DNA from 3 places in the Enterobacter sp. ECC_219_Taxon_10 genome. Region 2 is predicted to be linked to each of the others. Evidence: predicted binding sites of a transcription regulator. Region 2 holds the regulator's gene; each other region holds the start of a gene.
What was found. The regulator LexA, encoded in region 2, represses DNA repair genes until DNA is damaged. The targets are predictions, from matches to a motif close to TNCTGTATGTACATACAGNA.
Positions count from the first base shown of each region.

Region 1: metR (HTH-type transcriptional regulator MetR) is a predicted target of LexA. The motif match lies at 2,738-2,757, and genes of this name have one in related genera.
Region 3: AC4ICF_RS07985 (DNA translocase FtsK 4TM domain-containing protein) is a predicted target of LexA. The motif match lies at 2,602-2,621, and genes of this name have one in related genera.

Region 1 covers NZ_CM178005.1:4,685,825-4,692,351, reverse strand. Annotated here, with positions in the region: gene pldB (lysophospholipase L2) at 1-51, shown strand, start outside; gene yigL (sugar/pyridoxal phosphate phosphatase YigL) at 83-883, shown strand; gene AC4ICF_RS22285 (carboxylate/amino acid/amine transporter) at 966-1,865, shown strand; gene metR (HTH-type transcriptional regulator MetR) at 1,753-2,706, opposite strand; gene metE (5-methyltetrahydropteroyltriglutamate--homocysteine S-methyltransferase) at 2,822-5,083, shown strand; gene AC4ICF_RS22270 (dienelactone hydrolase family protein) at 5,132-5,938, opposite strand; gene udp (uridine phosphorylase) at 6,194-6,527, shown strand, end outside.
Region 2 covers NZ_CM178005.1:335,403-341,929, forward strand. Annotated here, with positions in the region: gene plsB (glycerol-3-phosphate 1-O-acyltransferase PlsB) at 1-1,301, opposite strand, end outside; gene AC4ICF_RS01470 (diacylglycerol kinase) at 1,456-1,824, shown strand; gene lexA (transcriptional repressor LexA) at 1,933-2,541, shown strand; gene dinF (MATE family efflux transporter DinF) at 2,605-3,942, shown strand; gene AC4ICF_RS01485 (CsbD family protein) at 4,063-4,272, shown strand; gene zur (zinc uptake transcriptional repressor Zur) at 4,321-4,833, opposite strand; gene AC4ICF_RS01495 (cupin domain-containing protein) at 4,949-5,437, shown strand; gene AC4ICF_RS01500 (conjugal transfer protein TraF) at 5,663-6,527, shown strand, end outside.
Region 3 covers NZ_CM178005.1:1,677,929-1,684,455, forward strand. Annotated here, with positions in the region: gene cydD (heme ABC transporter permease/ATP-binding protein CydD) at 1-441, opposite strand, end outside; gene trxB (thioredoxin-disulfide reductase) at 556-1,524, opposite strand; gene lrp (leucine-responsive transcriptional regulator Lrp) at 2,069-2,563, shown strand; gene AC4ICF_RS07985 (DNA translocase FtsK 4TM domain-containing protein) at 2,699-6,394, shown strand; gene lolA (outer membrane lipoprotein periplasmic chaperone LolA) at 6,523-6,527, shown strand, end outside.

The DNA.
Region 1 (6,527 bases), 580 kb from region 2:
CGCTCAGTCGCGCTTAACGCCATTGTTGAATTTTTCAACAGGCATAATTGATTATTGTTTTCCACCAGAGGTTGAAATCCCTATGTACCAGGTTGTTGCATCTGATTTAGATGGCACACTGCTTTCCCCCGACCACACCCTGTCGCCTTACGCGAAAGAGACCTTAAAGCTTCTGACCGCCCGTGGTGTGAACTTTGTGTTTGCCACCGGCCGCCACCACGTGGACGTGGGGCAGATCCGCGATAACCTTGAGATCAAGTCGTACATGATCACCTCCAACGGTGCGCGCGTGCATGATACCGACGGCAACCTGATCTTTACGCACAACCTGGATCGCGATATTGCCGCCGATCTGTTCGGCGTGGTGCATAACAACCCGGCTATCGTCACTAACGTTTACCGCGACGACGAATGGTTCATGAATCGCCACCGCCCGGATGAAATGCGTTTCTTCAGGGAAGCGGTATTCAACTACTCCCTTTATGAGCCGGGTTTGCTGGATCCAGAGGGGATCAGCAAGGTGTTCTTCACCTGCGACAGCCACGAAGAGCTGCTGCCGCTGGAACAGGCGATCAACGCCCGATGGGGCGATCGCGTCAACGTGAGCTTCTCCACCGTGACCTGTCTGGAAGTAATGGCCGGGGGCGTCTCAAAAGGCCACGCGCTCGAAGCCGTCGCGAAACGACTGGGCTTTGAGCTGAAGGACTGTATCGCCTTCGGCGACGGCATGAACGACGCCGAGATGCTTTCGATGGCAGGCAAGGGCTGCATTATGGAAAACGCACACCAGCGTCTGAAAGATTTGCACCCGGAGCTGGAAGTGATCGGCACCAACGCAGACAACGCGGTACCGAAGTATCTGCGCAAGCTTTTCCTTGAATAATCTTCATTTGGTTGTTTATTGCTCAGTTGTCAACTAAAGAGTTCGCTACAATGCCTCTCCTTCTTTCTGAGAGACAAGCATTGTGGCGCTACTCATTATCACCACTATCCTGTGGGCCTTCTCCTTTAGCCTGATTGGCGAATACCTTGCCGGTTCGGTCGACAGCTACTTCTCGGTGCTGATGCGCGTGGGGCTGGCGGCGCTGGTATTCCTGCCGTTCCTGCGCACGCGCGGGCAATCGCTGAAAACCATTTTGCTCTACATGCTGGTGGGCGCGATGCAGCTCGGCATCATGTATCTGTTTAGCTTCCGGGCTTACGTCTACTTGTCCGTCTCTGAATTCTTGCTCTTTACCGTGCTGACGCCGCTCTATATCACGCTGATTTACGACCTGCTCAGCAGACGCCGTCTGCGCTGGGGATACCTGCTGAGCGCCGCGCTGGCGGTGGTCGGTGCGGCGATAATTCGCTATGACAAAGTAAGCGATCACTTCTGGACCGGGCTGATGTTCGTCCAGCTCGCCAATATCAGCTTTGCTATCGGCATGGTAGGCTACAAACGCCTGATGGAAACCCGCCCTATGCCGCAGCACAACGCGTTTGCGTGGTTCTATATGGGTGCGGCGATTGTCGCGGTGGCGGCGTGGTTTCTGCTCGGCAACCCGCAAAAGCTGCCGACCACCAACGTGCAGTGGAGCGTTCTGGTCTGGCTGGGCGTGGTGGCGTCAGGGTTGGGGTACTTCATGTGGAACTACGGCGCTACGCAGGTCGACGCCGGGACGCTGGGGATCATGAACAACGTGCATGTGCCAGCGGGGCTGCTGGTGAACCTCGCCATCTGGCAGGAACAGCCGCACTGGCCGAGCTTCCTTATTGGGGGAGCGGTGATCCTGGCTTCGCTGTGGGTCCATCGCCGCTGGGTCGCTCCGCGCTCCGCACAAACGGAAGGTGGTCGCACGCGTGGTTCCGCGCTGAGCGAATAAACGCTTCCGTAACGGGCTGACGCTGCTCTCCGTCGCGCACGGCGGCGTACAGCCGGCTCCACAGTCCTTCTCCCAGGGTTTTGGTGACCACCAGACCCTGGCGTTCAAAACTCTCCACCACCCAGTGCGGCAGCGCCGCAATCCCCATGCTGGCCGCCACCATCTGAATCAACAGCAGGGTGTTATCCACGCTTTTCAGCTGCGGGCTAATGCCTGCTGGCTGCAGGAAGTGGCGCCAGATATCCAGACGACTGCGCTGGACCGGATAAATTAGCAGCGTTTCCGTCGCCAGGTCTTCCGGCGTGATGCGCGTTTTGGCCGCCAGCGGATGGTCCGGCGCCAGCACCAGGCGCACTTCATAATCGAACATCGGTGAATAATGCAGGCCGCTGCGCGGCAGGATGTCGGACGTCATCACCAGATCCAGTTCGCCCTGCTGGAGCGAAGGCTGCGGGTCGAACGTCACGCCGGATTTAAAGTCCATCTCCACCTGCGGCCACTTCTGGCGAAAGTTTTCAAGCGCGGGGGTCAGCCACTGAATACAGCTGTGGCACTCAATGGCGATGCGCAGTTTGGTCTGCTGCGGCTCGTTACACGCCTGCAGCGCGCTGGCGATCTGCGGCAGCACCTGATTCGCCAGCTGAAGAAGAATTTCACCCTGCGGCGTAAAGCGCAGGGGCTGGCTCTTACGCACAAAAAGACGAAATCCGAGGCGTTGTTCCAGATCGCTGAACTGGTGAGAAAGGGCGGACTGGGTCTGGTGCAGCGTGGCCGCAGCCGCCGCGAGCGAACCGCAGTTCCGCAACGCTTGTAGCGTTTTCAGGTGTTTAATCTCGATCATGAAAGTCCTTCACTCCGCCATGAACATTTTGCGCTTGAGGAATATACAGTACCTGCCAATTATAGAAGTGTAAACATCTGGACGTCTAAATAACGAATTTCACAAGGGGCACACCATGACAATCCGCAATCACACTCTCGGTTTCCCTCGCGTTGGCCTGCGTCGCGAGCTGAAAAAAGCGCAAGAAAGCTACTGGGCGGGCAACGCCTCCCGTGAAGAACTACTGGCGGTGGGGCGGGAGCTGCGCGCCCGCCACTGGGATCAGCAAAAACAGGCGGGCATTGACCTGCTGCCGGTGGGCGACTTCGCCTGGTACGACCATGTTCTGACGACCAGCCTGCTGCTTGGCAACGTACCGGCTCGTCATCAGAACAAAGATGGATCGGTGGATATTGATACCCTGTTTCGCATCGGCCGTGGCCGCGCACCAACGGGTGAGCCAGCGGCAGCGGCGGAAATGACCAAGTGGTTTAATACCAACTATCACTATATGGTGCCGGAGTTCGTCAAAGGCCAGCAGTTTAAGCTGACCTGGACGCAGCTTCTGGAGGAGGTGGATGAAGCGCTGGCGCTGGGACACCAGGTGAAGCCCGTTTTGCTGGGGCCGGTAACCTACCTGTGGCTGGGTAAAGTGAAGGGCGAGCAGTTTGACCGCCTCAGCCTGCTGAACGATATTCTTCCGGTCTATAAGCAGGTGCTGATTGAGCTGGGCAAGCGCGGTATCCAGTGGGTGCAAATCGACGAGCCTGCGCTGGTGCTGGAGCTTCCCCAGGTTTGGCTCGATGCCTTCAAACCGGCGTATGACGCGCTCGCCGGACAGGTAAAACTCCTGCTCACCACCTATTTCGAAGGCGTGACGCCGAACCTGAAGACCATTACCGCGCTGCCGGTTCAGGGCCTTCACGTTGACCTGGTTCACGGTAAGGACGATGTGGTGGAACTGCACAAGCGCCTGCCCGCAGACTGGCTGCTCTCCGCCGGTCTGGTCAACGGCCGTAACGTCTGGCGCGCCGATCTGACCGAGAAATACGCACAAATTAAAGACATCGTCGGTAAACGTGAACTGTGGGTGGCATCATCCTGTTCGCTGCTGCACAGTCCGATCGATCTGAGTGTGGAAACCCGCCTCGACCCTGAAGTGAAAAGCTGGTTTGCCTTCGCCCTGCAAAAATGCGAAGAGCTAACGCTGCTGTGCGACGCGCTGAACAGCGGCGACACGGCGGCGATTACCGACTGGAGCGCACCGATCCAGGCGCGTCGTCACTCGTCCCGCGTGCACAACCCGGCGGTGGCAAAACGTCTGGCGGCCATCACCGCCCAGGATAGCCAGCGCCAGAGCCCGTATGAGGTACGTGCCGAAGCCCAGCGCGCCCGCTTCAACCTTCCTGCGTGGCCGACCACGACGATCGGCTCCTTCCCACAGACTACGGAGATCCGCGGCCTGCGTCTGGACTTCAAAAAGGGCAATCTGGATGCGAACCACTACCGCACCGGCATCGCGGAACACATCAAGCAGGCGATTATCGAGCAGGAGCGCCTGGGGCTTGATGTGCTGGTGCACGGCGAAGCCGAGCGTAACGATATGGTGGAATACTTCGGTGAACACCTGGACGGCTTCGTCTTTACCCAAAACGGCTGGGTGCAGAGCTACGGCTCCCGCTGCGTGAAGCCGCCGGTGGTCATCGGTGACGTCAGCCGTCCGGAACCGATCACGGTTGAGTGGGCGAAGTACGCGCAGTCCCTGACCGACAAGCCGGTGAAAGGCATGCTCACCGGCCCGGTTACCATTCTCTGCTGGTCGTTCCCGCGTGAAGACGTGACCCGCGAGACCATTGCCAAACAGATTGCGCTGGCGCTGCGTGATGAAGTGGCGGATCTGGAAGCTGCGGGGATTGGCATCATCCAGATTGACGAACCGGCGCTGCGCGAGGGTTTACCGCTGCGCCGCAGCGACTGGGATGCTTACCTGCAGTGGGGCGTGGAAGCGTTCCGCATCAACGCTGCGGTGGCTAAGGACGATACCCAGATCCACACCCACATGTGTTACTGCGAATTTAACGACATCATGGATTCGATTGCCGCGCTGGACGCTGACGTAATCACCATCGAGACCTCGCGTTCAGACATGGAGCTGCTGGAGTCGTTTGAAGAGTTCGACTATCCGAATGAAATCGGGCCGGGCGTGTACGACATTCACTCCCCGAACGTGCCGAGCGTGGAGTGGATTGAAGCCCTGCTGAAAAAAGCGGCCCAGCGCATCCCTGCAGAGCGCCTGTGGGTGAACCCGGACTGCGGACTGAAAACTCGCGGCTGGCCAGAGACGCGCGCGGCGCTCGCCAACATGGTGAAGGCGGCACAGAATTTGCGTCAGGCGTAGGTGCTGGATTGCCCGGTAAGGCGTAGCCGCCACCGGGCTTTTTTGTTATTACGCCTTCTTACCGCCGTACTGGCTAAACCACGCCAGCATCCGCTGCCAGCCATCTTTAGCCGATTCAGCGTGATAGCTCGGACGATAATCCGCGTTAAACGCATGCCCGGCATCCGGATACACCACGATCTCCGCCTTCGCATTGGCCGCACGGAGCGCATGGCGCATGGTCTCTACCGAATCCAGCGAAATACCGGTGTCCTGTCCACCGTAAAGCCCTAACACGGGGGCATTTAACTCGGTGGCGATATCCACGGGATGTTTCGGTGAATTCAGCGTTTTTTCACCCACCAGTTTGCCGTACCAGGCGACAGCGGCTTTGAGCTGCGGGTTATGCGCGGCATACAGCCAGCTAATGCGTCCGCCCCAGCAGAAACCGGTGACCAGCAGACGATGCGGATCGCCGCCGTTGCGCGCCGCCCAGCTGGCGACGTGATCGAGATCGGCCAGCACCTGCGCGTCCGGGACTTTGCTGACCAGGTTGCTGAGCAATGTTGGAATATCGCTGTAGTCGTTCGGATCGCCCTGACGGAAGTAGAGCTCTGGCGCAACGGCCAGATACCCTTCCAGCGCCAGCCGGCGGCAGAGGTCGCGAATGTGTTCGTGAACACCAAATATCTCCTGAATCACAATCACGATGGGCAGCGGGCCGTCTGCCGATTTTGGCCGTGCGTGATAAGCAGGCATATTCTCCCCCTGCGAGGGAATGGAGGTCTCACCCGCGGTAATTGCCGCTTCTGGCGTCGACACGATGGTTGAAGCATGTGGGGCCGCAGCAGGTGCAAAACCGATTTTTTCAGTCATGGCATTCTCCGTACCAATGAGTTAGCGCAAAGGTAAATATAGACACCAGGTTAACAACTCACAGTGCCTTAAACGGTCTATCTTTTGTGCAGCACCTGGCGATATAACTTGTTAATGTGATGTAAATCACTTTTTTATGGAAATTCAATGTAATCATTTTCATTCATGGTGAGGTTCGTCACGAAAATATGCTTACTGCTTCTGTAAAGTACCGTTTTACTTCTTCTGACTAACCGACCCACAGAGGAGTCACCTATGTCTAAGTCTGATGTTTTTCATCTCGGCCTCACTAAAAACGATTTACAAGGGGCTACGCTCGCTATCGTCCCTGGCGATCCGGAGCGTGTGGAAAAGATCGCCGCGCTGATGGATAAGCCGGTCAAGCTGGCTGCCCATCGTGAATTCACCACCTGGCGCGCAGAGCTGGATGGCAAAGCGGTGATTGTGTGCTCTACCGGTATCGGTGGCCCGTCTACCTCGATTGCGGTTGAAGAGCTGGCGCAACTGGGCATTCGTACTTTCCTGCGTATCGGTACCACCGGCGCTATTCAGCCGCACATCAACGTCGGCGACGTGCTGGTGACGACCG
Region 2 (6,527 bases):
GTGCCCACTTCCATCACGTGCTCATAGCCAATGTAAATTGGCACCAGCGTGATCGGACGGGTTCCTCCGCGCAGCATCGCCTGAATGGTCATCGAGAGCGTGCCGGTCTTCGGATCGAGCAGGCGACCGGTACGGGAACGACCGCCCTCCACGAAGTACTCCACGGAGTAGCCGCGGCTGAACAGCTCGCCGAGATACTCGCGGAACACGGTGGAGTAGAGCTTGTTGCCCTTGAAGGTACGACGAATAAAGAATGCACCCAGACGGCGGAAAATCGGGCCTGCTGGCCAGAAGTTCAGGTTAATACCAGCGGCAATGTGCGGCGGTACCAGCCCCTGGTGATAGAGCACGTAGGAGAGAAGCAGATAGTCCATGTGGCTGCGGTGGCAGGGGACATAGACAATCTCATGGCCATCGTGCGCCAGCTGCCGCACACGTTCGGCGTTATGAACGTTGATGCCCTGATACAGGCGGTTCCAGGTAAAGCCGAGAATACGATCGGACAGGCGAATCATCTCGTAAGAGAAGTTCGCTGCGATCTCCTCCATCAGCGCAATGGCGTTCTGCTGGGCTTTCTCATGCGAAATTTTCTTGCTGCGCGCTTCGTCTTCAACGGCGCGGGCAATCGCTTTAGAGGCCAGCAGCTTGTTGAACAGGTCCTGACGCGCCGGGAGGCGTGGCCCTACAGCCGCCAGGCGCTGACGGGCGAAGTGCATACGCGCCACGCGCGCCAGTTTTTGCGCGATGATCTTGTCAGTGCCGTGCTCGTCCGCCATCCGGCGAAGGGAGACGGAAGGGGAGAATCGCACAAAGCTGTCGCGTCCCAGCCAGGAGACCGCGAAGAACTTCTGAATGCCGTTAAGCATGCGCAGCGGTGGGTTCTCTTCACCTTTTTCACGGCCCGGGCGGCGACCAAACATTACCGATACCGGCACCATCTGCACATCCAGGTCAGGATTGCTGCGGTGCAGGTCGAGATAGTCGTGGAACAGCTTGATGGACTCTTCTTTCGGCGTGTAATAGGTAAACACGCGCGGCCCGCCGTGGATGAACACGTAGCGCGGCAGCAAAGTGCCGTCAACTTCCAGCGGTTCAAGCGGGTCGGGTAAATCATGCGCCAGACACTGGGCGCGAAGCGTCAGCAGGTCTGCCTTCGAGTTATAAGGCAAAACGTACATAATAGGGCGCGACGTATCGAGCCCCAGTTCCAGCGCGGGTTCTGCTGGGATAGACTTGCTTTTTACCAGGATGCTTAATGGTAAATTAAGTAATTTGTAGTAAATTCGTGGCCAGCCGGACATAAACGATGTAAAGCCTCTGGTTAATAATGCAATTGCGGCGCAAGGATAACAGAAAGCGCGCAAAATTTCTGTTGTTACCCGTCATACTTCAGGCGGCAGCGAAACGCGCTGCTGCTCCTGTTACTGACGCTCTTTTTTAAAAAAGGTTCTTTTAATGGCCAATAATACCACTGGGTTAACGCGTATCATCAAAGCCGCTGGCTATTCATGGAAAGGTTTCCGTGCCGCGTGGGTTAATGAAGCTGCTTTTCGCCAGGAAGGTGTCGCCGCTATCGTCGCGGTTATCATCGCCTGTTTCCTTGATGTAGATGCTATTACCCGCGTGCTTCTCATCGGTTCCGTACTTCTGGTGATGATAGTGGAAATTCTCAATAGCGCTATTGAGGCCGTTGTTGACCGGATCGGCTCAGATTTCCACGAGCTTTCTGGCCGGGCGAAAGATATGGGCTCTGCCGCTGTGCTGCTGGCAATTATCACTGCAGCCATTACCTGGGTCACGCTGCTTTGGTCACATTTCCGATGAGCCTCCAGGAATAATTAAGTCCCTGGTTTTTTGTGCAGTTTTTGGTTCCAAAATCGCCTTTGACTGTATATACTCACAGCATAACTGTATATACACCCAGGGGGCGGAATGAAAGCATTAACGACCAGGCAGCAAGAGGTGTTTGATCTCATTCGGGATCATATCGGCCAGACGGGTATGCCACCCACGCGTGCGGAAATCGCGCAGCGTCTGGGCTTCCGTTCTCCGAATGCTGCCGAGGAACACCTGAAAGCGCTGGCGCGTAAGGGTGTAATTGAGATTGTGTCAGGCGCGTCGCGCGGTATCCGCCTGCTGGTGGAAGAAGAGACGGGCATTCCTCTGATAGGCCGCGTTGCCGCAGGTGAACCGCTGCTGGCACAACAGCATATAGAAGGCCACTACCAGGTCGATCCTGGTATGTTCAAGCCGAGCGCTGATTTCCTGCTGCGCGTTAGCGGGATGTCGATGAAAGACATCGGCATTCTTGATGGCGACCTGCTGGCCGTTCACAAAACGCAGGATGTGCGGAACGGCCAGGTGGTGGTTGCGCGCATTGATGACGAAGTGACCGTTAAGCGCCTGAAAAAACAGGGTAACACCGTCCAGCTGTTGCCTGAAAACAACGAGTTCACCCCGATTGTGGTCGACCTCCGCGAACAGAGCTTCTCTATTGAAGGTCTGGCAGTAGGCGTGATTCGCAACGGCGAATGGCTGTAATCTCTTCCTGACAGGCTACGCTTTCGCTGTAGCCTGCTTCGTCTTCCATTCCCGGTATTTCCCATGTCACTGCTGACGGCTTCAGATAAGGCATTGTGGCGTCTTGCCCTGCCGATGATTTTCTCCAATATCACCGTGCCCTTGTTGGGTCTGGTCGACACGGCCGTTATTGGTCATCTCGATTCCCCTGTTTATCTTGGCGGCGTGGCGATTGGGGCGACGGCAACCAGCTTCCTGTTTATGCTGATGCTCTTTTTACGTATGAGTACTACCGGGCTCACGGCACAGGCGTACGGTGCGAAAGACCCGTTACGTCTGGCGCGTGCGCTGGTGCAGCCGCTGATCCTGGCGCTGGGCGCGGGAATGTTGATTGTTTTACTGCGCACGCCCCTGATCGACCTTGCACTCCAGGTCGTTGGCGGCAACGAGGCGGTACTGGAGCAGGCGCGTCGCTTCCTGGAAATTCGCTGGCTTAGCGCGCCCGCTTCGCTGGCAAACCTTGTTCTGCTGGGTTGGTTACTGGGCGTGCAATATGCCCGTGCGCCAGTGATTTTGCTGGTCGTGGGAAACCTTCTCAACATTGTGCTCGATCTCTGGCTGGTGATGGGCCTGCATATGGACGTACGCGGGGCGGCACTGGCGACGGCGATTGCAGAATACGGGACCTTTTTCATTGGCTTGTGGATGGTCTGGCGCGTGCTGGCGATGCGCGGGATCTCCCTTGCGCTGCTCAAAACAGCATGGCGCGGCAATATCCGCAGGCTGCTGGCGCTCAACCGTGACATCATGCTGCGTTCGCTGCTGCTTCAGATCTGTTTCGGCGCTCTGACGGTCTTTGGGGCTCGACTGGGGCCAGAAATCGTTGCGGTGAATGCAGTCCTGATGACATTGCTGACGTTCACCGCCTACGCGCTGGACGGCTTCGCCTATGCCGTTGAGGCGCATTCCGGGCAGGCGTACGGCGCGCGGGAAAGTGGGCAGCTTCGGAATGTCTGGCGTGCGGCCTGCCGCCAGTCGGGCCTGGTCGCGCTGGCATTCGCACTGATTTACGCCTGTTTTGGCCGTGACATTATTGCATTGCTCACTTCGTTACCGGCTTTACGCGAACTGGCGGACCGCTACATCGTCTGGCAGGTTATTTTGCCGGTAGTAGGTGTCTGGTGCTATCTGCTGGACGGCATGTTTATCGGCGCGACGCGCGGGGCGGAAATGCGCAACAGTATGGCGGTCGCGGCGGCGGGGTTTGGTCTGACGCTGCTGACGCTACCCTGGCTGGGTAATCACGGTTTGTGGCTGGCGCTTGCGGTCTTCCTCTCTCTGCGCGGCCTGTCGCTTGCCTTTATCTGGCACCGTCACTGGCAAAATAATACCTGGCTTCCCTCCCGCCATGATATATCGTGACGGTTAAAGATTCCGAATATGAAACCAACCGCCGAATCCTTAACTACAATAATTATCACGTCCAGCAGAAAAGAACGTAACGGACGTTACGACCCGACGCTTAACTAAGAGGACACGATGATGAATAAAGACGAAATCGGCGGCAACTGGAAGCAGTTCAAAGGTAAAGCGAAAGAACAGTGGGGTAAGCTGACAGATGACGATATGACCGTCATTGAAGGTAAACGCGATCAGCTTGTCGGTAAAATTCAGGAACGTTACGGCTACGCGAAAGATCAGGCGGAAAACGAAGTCAAAGACTGGGAAACCCGTAACGACTATCGTTGGTAACGCTGAATAACCCACACAGGCGGCTTCAGGCCGCCTTTTCTTTTGCCGTTAACGCGGCTTTTTCTTCACCAGAATTGAGTGGTCGTGCTGACATGCATCCTGATGCCGACAGGCTTCCACCTCTACGCATGCTGAACACAACCCGTGTGCTTCAATCACGTTATGACGCAGGGCAAAACCCATCCTTGCCGCCAGCGTGTGCATAATGTCCTCTACGCCCTCTGCGCCTTCTTCTTTTACCACGCCGCAACGGTCGCAAATAAACATCGCCGATGTGTGGGTTGGCTGATCGAAAAGATGGCACAGCACATAGCTGTTTGTGGATTCGACTTTATGCACAAACCCTTGTTCCAGCAGGAAATCCAGCGCGCGATACACCGTGGGCGGTTTAGCCTGCGGCTCGCTTTCACGGAGCAGGTCGAGCAGATCGTAGGCGCTGATTGCCCCCTGTTGCAGGCTCATCAGGCGCAAGACTTCAAGGCGCTGAGGGGTCAGGCGCACATTGCGTTGCGCGCACAGCTTTTCGGCCTGCGCTAACAGCTCTTTTGTGGACTTATCCATTTAGCACCTCGGATGTTCTGGGATGTAAAACCCTCACTTTACCATGTTATGGCAAAAACACCGATATCCGCCAGGCTGTGCTATACCTGACGCATCGCAAACCGGAAATGTAACCATGAAAAAACCAGACTGTATTACGCACTGGCGCGACGTAGAAGGGCCAGATGACGCCACCTACCCCGACAGTAACGAGCTTTTTTCCATCGGTGCACCGCTGGCTCGCAGCCTGGGCCTCAGGCGCATAGGCATCCATCATGAGCGTTTACCGCCAGGACGTCGGACGTCCTATCCCCATGCGGAAAGTGACGAAGAAGAGTTTATCTACGTGCTTGAGGGCTATCCCGAAGCCTGGATTAATGGCTACTTGTGGAAGCTTGAACCCGGTGACAGCGTGGGCTTTCCCGCCGGAACGGGCGTGTGCCACACCTTTATCAACAATACGGACGAAGAGGTTCGGTTACTGGTGGTGGGTGAGGCCAACAAGAAGCAAAACCGCATCTACTATCCGCTCAACCCGGTCTATGCCGCCACGCGAGAGGACCGCTGGGTAGATCATCCCCCTCAATTCTTTGGCCCACATGATGGAAAACCTGTGAAAAAATAATTTCCTCTTCTATAAATATTGAGGGCCGTCACAAATTACAACAGGCCGTAAGGGAGTTTTACTTAGGGAGTGAATTAGCGGGTCTTTTTATCTTTATTCACAGCAATAGTTCGCGCCTGTTTGGGGGATAACAGACAGGCGTTATTTCATAACAGACTATAAGACGGGCATACTGTGAAAAAACATTTTAAATTTTCGGTGGTTAGCATCGCTGTCTCCTTGTTTATGGCAAATCAGGCGGGAGCAGCCAATACCTGGACAGAATCACGTAGCGACGCGATGGGGGGGACCGGCGTTGCTTCTGGCAGTTATGGCAGCGGGGCATTAATTAACCCCGCGCTGCTTGCAAAGGCAAAACCGGACGATGATGTGACGGTCATTTTGCCGTCCGTTGGGGTGCAGGTGACGGATGAAGACAATCTTCAGGACGAAATTGATACCATCAACGACAAAATCAATCATTATAAAGATGTGGTTGATAACCTTACGCCAATTCAGGTCATCACCAATCCGCTAGGCTCGATTAATCAGTTCCAGGGCGCGGCCAAAGATCTGGCCGATGAGCTGGACTATCTCAAGGGTAAAACCGCACGCGCGACGGCAGGGGCAGGGCTTGCCGTGAGTATCCCTAACGATGTGCTTTCCGTGGCCTTTATGGCGAAAGGCTATGCCCATGGTCGGGTCAGTTCGTCTATCGATCAGCAGGATATTGATTATCTGCGCAGTATTCAAAGAAGCAATGTGGTGGCTGCCGGTGTTGCCCTGGACGCTGCGCTGAACGGCACGGATCAGATCACTAAAAACCTCAACTCAACGGCGTCCGGTCGGGCGGCGATTGTGTCTGACTATGGCGTTGCCGTTGCCCGCCAGTTTGACCTTGGCGGTGTTCCGGTTTCCGTGGGCGTGACGCCAAAACTGCAAAAAACCTGGATCTATAACTACACCACCTCAATCTACGATTACGACAGTAATAAGTGGAACGACAGCCGCTACCGTACAGACGATACCGGCTTTAACGTCGATGCCGGTATTGCCGCTGATTTTGGCGAACACTGGACGGTCGGCGTGAGCGGGCAAAACCTGATGTCGC
Region 3 (6,527 bases), 1.3 Mb from region 2:
CGCCAGCGCCATCTGCGGAAGATAGCGCGCGTAGTAATCGTGCATATCGTCAATCTGCTCAAGGATCAGCGTCGCCCAGCTTCCGGCCGGTTTACCCTGGATCCACGCGGGCCCGGCTTCCTGAAGGCGATCCAGCACCTGACGGCGGATCTCGTAGCGGATATGCTGTCCGGCGTGGAAGCCGACGCGCTCACGCAGCCACACCACCCAGGCGCGCAGGACAAAAACCAGGATCAGAACAATAAAGGACAGCAGGAGCGCTTCGCGGGGAATGTTCTCCATGATCATGTGATTAAGAATGCGGGCCAGCAGCCATGCCTGGGCAACAATCAACAGACCGCTAACGAACCCCAAAAGACGGGAGATCGTAAGCCAGCGGCGGGAAATAACGCTTTGCTGTTTCAGCCAGCGTGTTAACTCTTGTTGACGGGTTTTTTCCATTGCGTATTTTGCAGGTGACGTTATAAGAAATTAGACATCTGCATGTTACACGCGAGCAAAAATAAAGGCGACCTGTGGCCGCCTTTATTTACGTTTGTTACTGACTTGTAAAGATTATTTACCTTGTTCAGCCAGTCCATCGAGATAGCGTTCAGCGTCCAGCGCGGCCATACAGCCGGTGCCCGCAGAGGTGATCGCCTGACGGTAAATATGGTCCATTACGTCACCGGCAGCGAACACGCCCGGGATGCTTGTCTGGGTCGCGTTACCGTGGCTGCCGGACTGCACTTTGATGTACCCGTTTTCCAGCTCCAGCTGGCCTTCGAAGATCGCGGTGTTCGGGCTGTGGCCGATAGCCACAAACAGACCCGCCACCTCCAGCGTTTCGACGTTATCGGTGTTCTGGGTATCACGAATGCGCAGACCCGCAACGCCCATCTGATCGCCCGTGACTTCTTCCAGGGTACGGTTGGTGTGCAGCACGATGTTGCCGCTCGCCACTTTATCCATCAGGCGCTTAATCAGGATCTTCTCGGCGCGGAAGGTGTCACGACGGTGGATCAGATGCACTTCAGAGGCAATGTTCGCCAGGTAAAGCGCTTCTTCCACCGCGGTGTTGCCGCCGCCGATAACCGCGACTTTCTGGTTACGATAGAAGAAACCGTCGCAGGTGGCGCAGGCAGAGACGCCGCGGCCTTTAAACGCTTCTTCAGACGGCAGGCCGAGATAGCGGGCAGAGGCCCCGGTAGCGACGATCAGCGCGTCGCAGGTGTATTCGCCGCTGTCGCCCGTCAGGCGGAACGGACGGTTCTGCAGGTCAACCTTGTTGATGTGGTCGAACAGGATTTCGGTTTCGAACTTAGCAGCATGCTCGTGCATGCGTTCCATCAGCAGCGGCCCGGTCAGGTCGTTCGGGTCGCCCGGCCAGTTTTCCACTTCCGTGGTGGTGGTCAACTGACCGCCTTTTTCCATGCCAGTGATCAGTACTGGCTGCAGGTTTGCGCGTGCAGCATAGACCGCCGCGGTATATCCCGCAGGTCCAGAACCAAGGATTAGCAACTTACTGTGTTTGGTCGTGCCCATGAGATCCCCATTGTTGTTGGCAGGCAATGGGCTGGATTGTAGGGAATTTGTTGCCGTAAAAAAAGAGCGCTGGGATTTTGCTTTCGATACATGCAATAGCTGCGCCCGATGAATCTTGCCCCGTTACATCACGTTATCTACTGAAAACCGCTCGTTTATAAGGCAGTAAAATGAGGATTAATACCCCCCCGTAATGAATATCCGGCATCTTGTACTAAAAAACGATGTTTTGCTTTGACAATCCCCTGCGCATTTGCGAAAACATTCAAGGAAGAAAAAAAACCGCGTTAACCGTATGCCGCATAGGCATGCACGTAAATGCCATTTTTACCGTGTCAGTGAAATCTACGCATGGCGTGGACAGACGCCATACGTGATGTCGGTGACAGCCTTCGGGCAGCGGTCTTCTTACCAACAGAACCCGAATCCGCATCGCGTCTAATACATAACCAGGCGATGTGATGACTAACGGGTACAGGCTCTGAACAGTGATGTGCACAGGGTCCAGGCAGGAGTAGGGAAGGAATACAGAGAGACAATAATAATGGTAGATAGCAAGAAGCGCCCTGGCAAAGATCTCGACCGTATCGATCGTAACATTCTTAATGAATTGCAAAAGGATGGGCGTATTTCCAACGTCGAGCTTTCAAAACGTGTGGGACTTTCCCCGACGCCGTGCCTTGAGCGTGTGCGCCGACTGGAAAGACAGGGTTTTATTCAGGGCTATACGGCTCTGCTGAACCCGCATTATCTGGATGCCTCACTTCTGGTATTTGTTGAGATTACTCTGAATCGTGGTGCGCCGGATGTGTTTGAGCAATTCAACGCCGCTGTACAAAAACTTGAAGAAATTCAAGAGTGTCATCTGGTGTCCGGTGATTTCGACTACCTGTTGAAAACCCGTGTGCCTGATATGTCCGCCTACCGTAAGCTGCTGGGGGAAACCCTGCTGCGTCTGCCAGGCGTGAACGACACCCGTACCTATGTGGTGATGGAAGAGGTCAAACAGAGCAATCGTCTGGTTATTAAGACGCGCTAACACGGAACAGGTGCAAAATCAGCGTAGTTTGATTACACTCCTGTTAATCCATACAGCAACAGTGCCGGGGAGCCCCGGCGCTGTTGTCCGTTTTAGCAAACAGGCAGGATATGCCTGATACCTGGAGAGCCTTTCTTGAGCCAGGAATACACTGAAGACAAAGAAGTCACACTATCGAAGCTAAGCAGCGGACGTCGTCTCCTCGAGGCTTTGCTGATCGTTATTGCCCTTTTTGCCGTCTGGCTGATGGCAGCCTTACTCAGTTTCAACCCTTCCGATCCCAGCTGGTCGCAAACCGCGTGGCATGAGCCTATCCATAATTTAGGCGGCGTACCCGGAGCCTGGCTTGCGGACACGCTCTTTTTCATTTTCGGTGTAATGGCCTACACCATTCCCGTCATTATTATTGGCGGATGCTGGTTTGCATGGCGTCATCGTCAGAACGATGATTACATCGATTATTTCGCGGTTTCCCTGCGCCTGATTGGCGCGCTGGCGCTGATCCTCACCTCCTGCGGGCTGGCGGCGATTAACGCCGATGATATCTGGTACTTCGCCTCCGGCGGGGTAATTGGCAGCCTGCTGAGCTCTGCGCTACAGCCGATGCTTCACAGCAGCGGCGGCACGCTGGCGCTGCTCTGCATCTGGGCGGCAGGGCTGACGCTGTTTACCGGCTGGTCATGGGTGAGCATTGCCGAGAAGATCGGCAGCTTTATTCTTACGATCCTGACCTTCGCGAGCAACCGTACCCGCCGCGACGACACGTGGGTCGATGAAGAAGAATATGAAGATGAGTACGAAGAGGAAGACGATGCTCCGGTGCAGCGTCGTGAATCTCGTCGTGCTCGTATTCTGCGCGGTGCCCTGGCGCGTCGCCAGCGCGTTGCTGAAAAATTTGCTAACCCGCTTGGACGCAAAACCGATGCGGCGCTCTTCTCCGGTAAGCGTATGGATGAAGATGAGCAGGTTGAGTACCGCGCAGCGGGTAGCTCAGTAGATCCTGATGATGTGCTTTTCTCCGGCAACCGTGCGATGCCGGGTGATTTCGATGAATACGATCCGCTGCTTAACGGGCATACCGTTACCGCGCCGGTTGCCGCAGCCGCAGCAGCAACGACCGCAGCACAGGCGTATGCCGCCCCTGTCGAAGCCGTGATGCCATCCGCGCCGGTTCCACCACCGGAATCCGCTATCCAGCAGCCTCAGGTTGCCTGGCAGACCGCACCGGGTGTCCACACGCCGGAGCCCGTTATCGCGCCTGAACCAGAGAGCTATGTCCCTGTGCATCAGGAGCAGTGGCAGCAGCCTTATCAGCCGCCGCAACCTGAGTATGAACCGCAGAACTATGAGCAGCCTGCGGCCCAGCCTTATCAGGCGCATGCGCCTGAACCGGTTGAACCCGCGCAGCCTTATGTGGAGCCTCAGCCTGAACCTGAGGTGGTGGAAGAGGTGAAACCGTCTCGTCCGCCAATGTACTATTTTGAAGAAGTTGAAGAACGCCGGGCTCGTGAACGCGAACAGCTGGCGGCATGGTATCAGCCTGTGCCTGAACCGGTGCAGGAGCCGGTTACAAAGGCACCTTCAGTTTCGGTTCCGCCGGTCGACCCGACGCCTGCTGTTGCCCCCGTAGCGGAAAGCGTGAAGCAGGCTACTGCGGCCTCAGCGGCGGCAGCACCGGTATTTAGCCTGGCAACGGGCGGTGCGCCGCGTCCGCAGGTGAAAGAGGGAATTGGTCCCCAACTGCCTCGCCCTAACCGCGTCCGCGTTCCAACCCGACGTGAGCTTGCCTCCTATGGTATCAAGCTGCCTTCCCAGCGGATGGCCGAAGAAAAAGCGCGTGAGACGGACTATGAAGATGATGCCGATGAAATGCAGCAGGACGAACTGGCCCGCCAGTTCGCCGCGCAGCAGAATCAGCGCTACGGTGAAGCCTATCAGCACGATGAACCGATGCTGGAAGACGAAGATGACGCGGCTGAAGCCGAATTAGCGCGTCAGTTTGCGGCAACCCAGCAGCAACGTTACTCCGGTGAACAGCCTGCTGGCGCGAACCCGTTCTCATTATCGGATTTCGAGTTCTCACCAATGAAAGATCTGGTGGATGATGGCCCGAGCGAGCCTCTGTTCACCCCGAGCGTTATGCCTGAAGCAGAGCCTGTGCGCCAGCAGCCGGCGCCGCAGGCACAGACATACGCGCAGCCGCAGCAACCTGTTCAGCAGCCGTATGCGCAACCGCAGCAGCCGCAACAACAGCCGCCGCAGTTCCAGCAGCCAGCGCCACAGCCTCAGGAGAGCCTGATTCACCCGCTGCTGATGCGTAACGGTGACAGCCGTCCGCTGCAGCGTCCGAGCACGCCGCTACCGTCGCTGGATCTGCTGACGCCGCCGCCGGCTGAAGTCGAGCCGGTTGATACGTTTGCTTTGGAGCAGATGGCCCGTCTGGTGGAAGCCCGTCTGGCAGACTTTCGCATCAAGGCGGACGTGGTGAATTACTCACCGGGCCCGGTTATTACCCGTTTCGAACTTAACCTGGCGCCGGGCGTCAAAGCCGCGCGCATTTCTAACCTGTCCCGCGATCTGGCACGTTCTCTGTCGACCGTTGCGGTACGTGTGGTGGAAGTGATTCCGGGTAAACCGTACGTTGGCCTTGAGCTGCCGAACAAGAAACGTCAGACCGTTTACCTGCGCGAAGTGCTGGATAACACCAAGTTCCGCGATAACCCATCCCCGCTGACCGTAGTGTTGGGTAAAGATATCGCCGGCGACCCGGTGGTGGCTGACCTCGCGAAAATGCCTCACCTGCTGGTAGCGGGTACCACCGGTTCCGGTAAGTCCGTCGGCGTGAACGCCATGATCCTCAGCATGCTCTACAAAGCGCAGCCGGAAGATGTGCGTTTCATCATGATCGACCCGAAAATGCTCGAACTGTCGGTCTACGAAGGCATTCCGCATCTGCTGACGGAAGTGGTCACCGACATGAAAGACGCCGCCAACGCCCTGCGCTGGAGCGTCAACGAGATGGAGCGCCGCTACAAGCTGATGTCTGCGCTGGGCGTGCGTAACCTGGCCGGCTATAACGAGAAAATCGCCGAGGCGGCGCGCATGGGCCGTCCAATCCCGGATCCTTACTGGAAACCGGGTGACAGTATGGATGCACAGCATCCGGTGCTGGAGAAACTGCCTTATATCGTCGTGCTGGTGGATGAATTCGCCGACCTGATGATGACCGTCGGTAAGAAAGTGGAAGAGCTGATCGCGCGTCTGGCACAGAAAGCGCGTGCGGCAGGTATTCACCTGGTGCTGGCGACCCAGCGTCCGTCCGTGGATGTTATCACCGGCCTGATTAAGGCGAACATACCGACTCGTATCGCGTTTACCGTTTCGAGCAAAATTGACTCCCGTACCATTCTCGACCAGGGCGGCGCTGAGTCTCTGCTGGGAATGGGGGACATGCTGTACTCCGGCCCGAACTCCACCTCACCGGTGCGCGTACACGGTGCGTTCGTTCGCGACCAGGAAGTACACGCGGTGGTGCAGGACTGGAAAGCGCGCGGACGTCCGCAGTACGTTGACGGTATTACCTCCGACAGCGAAAGCGAAGGCGGCGGCGGTGGTTTTGACGGCGGTGAAGAGCTGGATCCGTTATTCGATCAGGCGGTTAACTTCGTCACTGAAAAACGTAAAGCCTCCATCTCTGGCGTGCAGCGTCAGTTCCGCATCGGCTATAACCGCGCGGCACGTATCATCGAGCAGATGGAAGCGCAGGGCATCGTGAGCGAGCAGGGGCACAACGGTAACCGTGAGGTGCTGGCTCCGCCGCCGTTTGATTAACCCTCAACATTTGCAAAGAAGGGTAAAACAGCAAAAATTAAGCATTTTCTTCTGTCGCCTGCCTGCGGGCAGGTCCAGAATAGATGACGGAACCCCCATTTCGGGAAGACGTATTTTAAGGAATAACAATGAA